3 regions of the Aerococcus christensenii genome follow, and region 1 is predicted to be linked to each of the others. Evidence: riboswitches for the same ligand, from Rfam matches in the RefSeq annotation. Region 1 holds a riboswitch; each other region holds the start of a gene.
What was found. A riboswitch is a leader RNA that binds a small molecule or an ion and turns the genes downstream of it on or off. The one in region 1 is predicted to bind thiamine pyrophosphate.

Region 2: another riboswitch for thiamine pyrophosphate. It lies ahead of thiW (energy coupling factor transporter S component ThiW); the one in region 1 lies ahead of thiT (energy-coupled thiamine transporter ThiT).
Region 3: another riboswitch for thiamine pyrophosphate. It lies ahead of AWM71_RS02660 (class I SAM-dependent DNA methyltransferase); the one in region 1 lies ahead of thiT (energy-coupled thiamine transporter ThiT).

Annotation. Positions count from the first base shown of each region.
Region 1 covers NZ_CP014159.1:358,753-361,021, forward strand. Annotated here, with positions in the region: gene thrC (threonine synthase) at 1-527, opposite strand, end outside; gene thiT (energy-coupled thiamine transporter ThiT) at 674-1,240, opposite strand; TPP riboswitch at 1,360-1,457, opposite strand; gene pyrR (bifunctional pyr operon transcriptional regulator/uracil phosphoribosyltransferase PyrR) at 1,446-1,991, opposite strand; gene AWM71_RS01800 (hydroxymethylglutaryl-CoA reductase, degradative) at 2,142-2,269, shown strand, end outside.
Region 2 covers NZ_CP014159.1:815,176-817,444, reverse strand. Annotated here, with positions in the region: gene thiM (hydroxyethylthiazole kinase) at 30-866, opposite strand; gene thiW (energy coupling factor transporter S component ThiW) at 868-1,386, opposite strand; TPP riboswitch at 1,453-1,559, opposite strand; gene AWM71_RS08445 (hypothetical protein) at 1,790-2,131, opposite strand; gene hemW (radical SAM family heme chaperone HemW) at 2,141-2,269, opposite strand, start outside.
Region 3 covers NZ_CP014159.1:555,358-557,626, forward strand. Annotated here, with positions in the region: gene AWM71_RS02655 (PRD domain-containing protein) at 1-698, opposite strand, end outside; TPP riboswitch at 976-1,082, shown strand; gene AWM71_RS02660 (class I SAM-dependent DNA methyltransferase) at 1,145-1,861, shown strand.

The sequences.
Region 1 (2,269 bases):
CCTTTGGGATAAAAGACGATAATCTTTGTCCCTATTACATCCTTAAAGCCCGCCATAGCCGCCTTACCAGTATCTCCAGAGGTTGCCGTTAGAATCACAATTTCATTTGTATTGTGATTCATTTTAGCAGCTTTTTTCATCAAATGAGGCAAAATAGAAAGTGCCATATCTTTAAAAGCAATCGTTTGTCCATGAAACAATTCCAAGTGATAGTGGTCTCCTACCTGCACCAAAGGCGCCATCCTCTCATCATCAAAATTCTCACCATAAGCCGCTTGAACACAAGCCTTAATCGATTCTGCACTAAAATCCGTCAAAAACAGCCCCAACACCCATTCCGCCATCTCTTGATACGTATAGGTCTTCACTTCCTGCCATGTCCGATTGATTCGTGGAAAATCAACCGGCACATAAAGCCCCCCGTCTTCTGATAAACCTTGCAAAATCGCTTGTGAAGCAGTTATTCTGATCCGATTGTCCCGCGTGCTTGTATATAACATAGATGCCCTCCTCAAGTCACTAATCATCGTGTTAATCATATCATACTTCCTTTCGCCCTGAGGAAAAACTTTCTTTTCCCTTTTAAATCCCTTCTAACATAAAAAACGTCAAAAAAGACGTTCTTTTATAGAAAAGAACGTCTCATGTATGCGATATAACTGAGAAGAAAGCTTTATTTTTTAGGCTGATACAACACAGGAGCCGTTTTGAGTAAAAGTCCCACAGCAATCGCTGCAACCACCCAAGTGGCCAGCCCTGTTCCACCATTCACCATCAGCGAATACATCCAAGGATTCATCCCTTTCGGGGCATAAGACCGCCAAAAGAAATAACCCGCTAGAAAATGAACAAAATATTGTACAAACATCCCGATAAAAGTTGACGCACCTACCCAGGTAAAGAAGGAAGCCAACTTCTTCTCGTCCAGTGCCTTTTTGATTTGAGGAGCAAAAGTCCCCGCAAATCCCGCCATCATAAAAGCGAAGAAATATTCGATAAACACTTGAACGGGTGTCAGAATCGTTGCTTGCCCCGTCAGTAATTGGATCATTCCAAATAAAAAGCCTGCATACATACCCGCACGCACATTATGACGAATAGCTATCACATAGAGAGGAATCACTCCTAAATTGACCCCTAACCCACTCCCATTCGTCGTCGGTAAAAGACCAATAAGATAAGCAAGAACCCCCGCCATAACAATTTCTAATAGATATAATAGCCGCTTATTCTGTCCCATAGGATACCTTCTTTCTCTTCTGTTGGAAGATCATGTGGCCCTTTTATTTTTTCTGCTACCTTGCCCCTCTTTCTATCCTTCTGTTAATAATAAAAACAGGTAAGAAAGTCCCCTTACCTGTCCAGTTAATCGCACTTTCTTTCGCTAGCATTACCTAGTTACAAGTTCAAAGGGTCTGTTTCTCACATCTCAGCTTAACGCTCCCCTAGTGTTTCAATGATTGAATAATGTATACGCCGTCTTCTGGGTCACAATTTTTGATCCGCACCTGCACCGCTTCTTCTCGAGAAGTGGGAATATTTTTCCCTACAATGTCTGCTCGGATCGGTAGCTCGCGATGACCTCGATCAATCAAAGTCACCAAAGAAATTTTACTTGGGCGACCATAATCTACCAACGCGTCCATTGTAGCACGAATTGTTCTTCCTGTCATCAACACATCATCACAAATAAAGACATGTTTACCAGTCACTGAAAAATCTAACTGATTTAAGTGGAGTGTTTGCTTTCTTTCCAGACTGGTTACATCATCCCGATACCCACTAACATCCAAAAAGCCTAACGGAATCTTAACTCCTTCTAATTCTTCAATACGCTGTGCTATCCGTTCCGCAATCACTGCTCCTCTTGTTCGAATACCTACAATAGCCATATTTTCATGTCCATGATTTCTTTCTAACACTTCATAAGTCATTCGGGTTATTGCGCGACGCATCTCATCTTCATTTAGTACTTCTTTTCTTTTTTTCATACTCGTCTCCTCATTCTTTTCTCTGGTATTATTGTATCGAATCCTTTGCTATTGTGCAATGCATACCCTAAGCCTTATCTCCTTTCTCTTTATTCTACCTACAACTTCCGCTATACTAAGAGTATTACAAAAAGGAGACGATAATAAGCTATGAGGTCTACACCCTTTTACCATTTATCTCTAAAAGAAAGATTAGAAATCCTTGTTCAAGGAGGTCATATTACCCCTGACCAAGCAACTTTATTAGAAAACAACCAGTCTCTTCCCCTGGCTACAGC
Region 2 (2,269 bases), 460 kb from region 1:
CTCCGTCCGAAAATAATTTTGGACGTTTTTTAGATTCTAATACGGCTCAATAAGCGTTCCGTCTCACTTCCCAATGCAAAATCTTTAGGAGTCATCTGAGAAATAGCATCTATTAAATAACAACGGAAAGAATTACTTCCCTCTTGATTGGACATTCTGAGAGCCGCTTTTTCTCCGGCTAACCCCATGGCACAAACCGCTGCCACAGTAGCAAGTAGGGAATGCGACGAATTCGCAGTCACATAAGCAGTAATTAAAGCTGACAACATGCATCCCGTTCCGGTCACTTTTGCCATCAACGGATGGCCTGCTCGAATTGCATACGCTTTTCCCCCATCACAAACCAGATCCACTTCCCCACTTACCACAATAATGGCTTGCCGATTTTCAGCAAAACTTTGCAAAAACGGAAGAAGGTCTTCTATTTTATCAGATGTGAGCCGTTCTTCTTGACCCGCATCCACCCCCTTAAAGCTCGCGCATAAACCTGCTAAGAATTTAATTTCTGACAAATTCCCACGAATCACTTGAAAATGAACACCATTCATCAGTCCATTCGCAATGTTCCTACGAAAGGCAGATACGCCCACACCAACAGGATCAAACACCACCGGATGCCCCAGTTCATTCGCTCGCTTGCCCGCTTTTAACATCACTGGCAAGGTTCGATTTTTCGGCGTTCCCATATTCAGCAAGAGTCCATCACTGAGCTGCGTGATTTCTTCTACTTCTTCCTCCGCATCACCCATAATAGGAGATGCTCCACAAGCCAAAAGTAAATTTGCACAATCATTAGCCGTCACATAATTGGTCAAACAATGAATGAGCGGTGACTGGCTTCTAAGATTTTGTATGCATTTTTCCATCTTATCTCTCCAAATTTTTCTGAAGACGGTCGAGCAGCCCGACCTTCTTCAAGTAGGTGAGGAACATAAAGGAAATCACTGATCCTACAGCTGTCGAGATCAAGAAAGGTCCCACATAAACATAGACTGCTAAATTCGCTGTACTTTTTCCCATAAAGGCTATGGCAATGGGGTAAGCCAAAAGTCCGCCTAAAATCCCTGTTCCAACCACTTCTGCTAAACACGTTAAACTCAATTTTTTGCTATATTTATAGGTAAGCCCGCATAACAAGGCCCCGCACAAAGTCCCTGGATAGGCAAGTAAAGTCCCTAATCCCCATAAATTCCGAAGTAAAGATGCTAAAAAGCCTGCTAACAAACCATACCCTGGTCCTAATAAGACGGCACATAAAACATTGACCATGTGCTGAACAGGCGCACACCGACTTCCGAAAATAGGAAAGGATAAAGTAGATCCTGCGACAGCGACTGCTGTCAACATAGCCGCTAAAGCTAATTTTTTACTATTTGTTTGTTTCATAATATCCTCCTAGTCAACGAAAAATTTTGTCTACAAAAAGGGAGCTCCTCATAGAAGCTCCTGTTAAATATCTTTATCATAGCTTCCTACGGCGGCATTATCCGCATCAGGTAAAGGGTCGAAGTTAAAAACTTCCTCTCAGCCTGTCAACACAAGCTCCCCTGTAATCACTATTGTATCATAATTGTTTTCTTCATTCAAGAAAGCCCAGAGTTAAGGGATTTTTCTTTTAGATTTAAAATTTTCAACGACAAAAAAGCTAGCTTCTTAAAAACTAGCTCTTTTGCTTGAGTGCAAATTTAACAATTAGTCTGCTTTATTAATTTTTTCCTTTTGAATCACATAGCCCATACCACTTAAAACGGAAAGTACACCAACAACTAATTCTGGGGTAATTGTTTCTTCAAAACCTGTTTGAGGTAAATTTTCCTTTGAGTAAACGTAGCCTTCCCTCTTGCAGACATACTATGCCATTGTTTAAATTCTTTTGAATAGCCGCTTCATATTTTGTTAAAAAATCAATACCAAACTTTTGATTCACTTCTGCAATCGAAAGTCCCTCTATCAACCGCATCGTCAACATAATATAGTCTTTTTCCCACTCTTCTTGTGACAATACCTGAATCGTATCCTTGTCTACTGGTGGCATTCCTACATCAATCATTTTAAAATAAGTAAGAAAACTTTGCACATTATCAAACCGTCGATTGCCTATATTAGACGAAGCACCTAACCCCAATCCCAAATAATCTTGTTATGTCCAATATTTTTTATTATGTCGACTTTCATGATTCGGCTTAGCAAAAGAAGAAATTTCATATTGATGGTAGCCCGATGATTGCAATGTGTCTTGTAGATAATGGTACATTGCACGATCCTCTTC
Region 3 (2,269 bases), 200 kb from region 1:
AAATCTCTCTTCATCTGATAAAAGAGTTTCTCACTGCTCTGATTTAACGTTCTTTGTTGATCTTTACATTTTATTAAATATTGAAGATGCATAACAAAACGTTCATAAGTAAAACTTTCTCGATCAATTACTATATCTAACTGATCTTCTATTAAAAAAGTAATATTATCTATTAATTTGGACATTTTATCCTTTTTTATTATTTTATTAGTCATAACTTGTGCATTAATAAAATGCATTGCTATATTAAATTTCTCTTCCATAGGCAGTCTAACATTTAAACGCCGTTCAATTAATTTCATTGTCCAATCTGACAACTTCAACTCTTTTTCATACAACCGCTTCAGTTCAAAAGCTAGCGGATTTCCAATGATTATACCCTGTCTACTTCTATATATAGCAAAATGTAAATGATCTGCTAATACAAACGCAAAAGAATCACTAATATCCGTCTTTAAATATACCTTTGCTTTATCCACTATTTCAACCGATACTTGAAACAAATCTTCAGAAACTTCATCCATTAAAGCAACTATAGAAGGATTAATATCATAAAAGGTTCTGTCCACCAAAGTCAAATCTTCCAACTCATAAGGTGTCTTTTTAAAACCTATTCCCTTTCCCAAGGCAATCAGTTCATTATTACTAGAGTCTAAACAAATAGCAACATTATTATTTATTTTCTTTATTACCTTCATTCTGTACTATCCTTTTAAAAGTCAACAACTACATATTTACTTTCGGTGATGCCTTAGAATAAAGTTACAATCCTAATAAATATTTTCTAATAAAGCAATATGTGCACGCTTTCATTATACTCCAAAAATTTTCCCTGTACACATTTTTCTTATACATCTCCAATTATTTAACATGACTTTTTCTTTTTAAAGACTCTGGCTTACTTTCTTCACACTCAAATATTTATTCCTTAAAATTAAACTTTCCCATTGACAGAAACCGCTTACTCTTGTATTCTTAAAGTACACGGGGAGCTAGTAAACCAGCTGAGAGGGAAGTGCGACTTCCGACCCACGAACCTGATACGGATAATGCCGGCGTAGGAACAATAAAGTGAAAGATCTGGCAACCGTATAGGGTTGTCTTTTTTGTTTTTAGTCACACAACTTTAGAAAGGAAATGTTCAATGACTCAATCATCTGCTTTATTTGATGGCTACGCTAACGCTTATGATCAATGGTTTATCACCAATGACAAAGTTTTTGTCAGTGAATTAAAGCTACTCCATCACTGTTTAAAAGATATCCCTCACGATAAAATTTTATCAATAGGATGTGGAAGCGGGCTATTTGAAGCTGCACTGCAAAAAGAATACGGCATCACTGTCGAAGAAGGTGTAGAACCTTCCACAGATATGGCTGATATCGCTAAAAAAAGAGGCCTTCATGTCACCATTGGCGATGCCCAAACCACTCCTCTCCCAAAAGAAACTTATGACATTGTTTATCTCAATGGGTGTTCTACCTACATTCCTGATTTAAAAACAGCCTATCAAAATTGCTTCAGCTCTATTAAACCAGGCGGTCATATGATCCTACTCGACGTTCCAACTGAAAGTGCTTATGGAATTCTTTACAGCTTTGCACATTTTGCTGGGAGCTATGATGATCCTGTCTTCAAACGTATTGCCCCAAGTCTCCCATATCCTATCGAACTCGTTCATTCAGGGATTTTCTATACAACTCCTGAAAAAGAAGACATCGTCAGAGATTATCTTCCAGTCCAATCTATTCACTACTATCAAACCCTAGTGAATGATCCTATTTATACTAACGACACCATTGAAGAACCTGTCGAAGGGTATGGAAAAGGTGGATACGTTGCCATGATTATAGAAAAATAGAGAGCCCTTTCTATTTACTCCTTTCAAAATAAAAACCTAACTCTAAAAGCTACTCCTTCTACTTTTAAACAAGTAGACAGAGTAGCTTTTTTTGGCTTCTAGTTATTCAGCTGCTAAATCCAATTGATCATGTAGAGCAGGGTTAGTCATCAATTGATCCATATCTTTATCCCCACGTCCCGACAAATTCACCAAAAAATCCTGTATTAGTCATTATTATTCTCTCCTTTCAATACTTATATTCCTACAGATCTAGGTGCCGAATGCCAATGAGACTACAAAAAAGCCGCATAAGTGCTATGCGGCTGCTTTTAGGGTTCACATCTGGCATAGACTCCCTTTTAATTGAGTCCGTCAATAAAGTGAGCCTAACCGATGAAAGTTACCTCACTTAACTATTGCCAGATT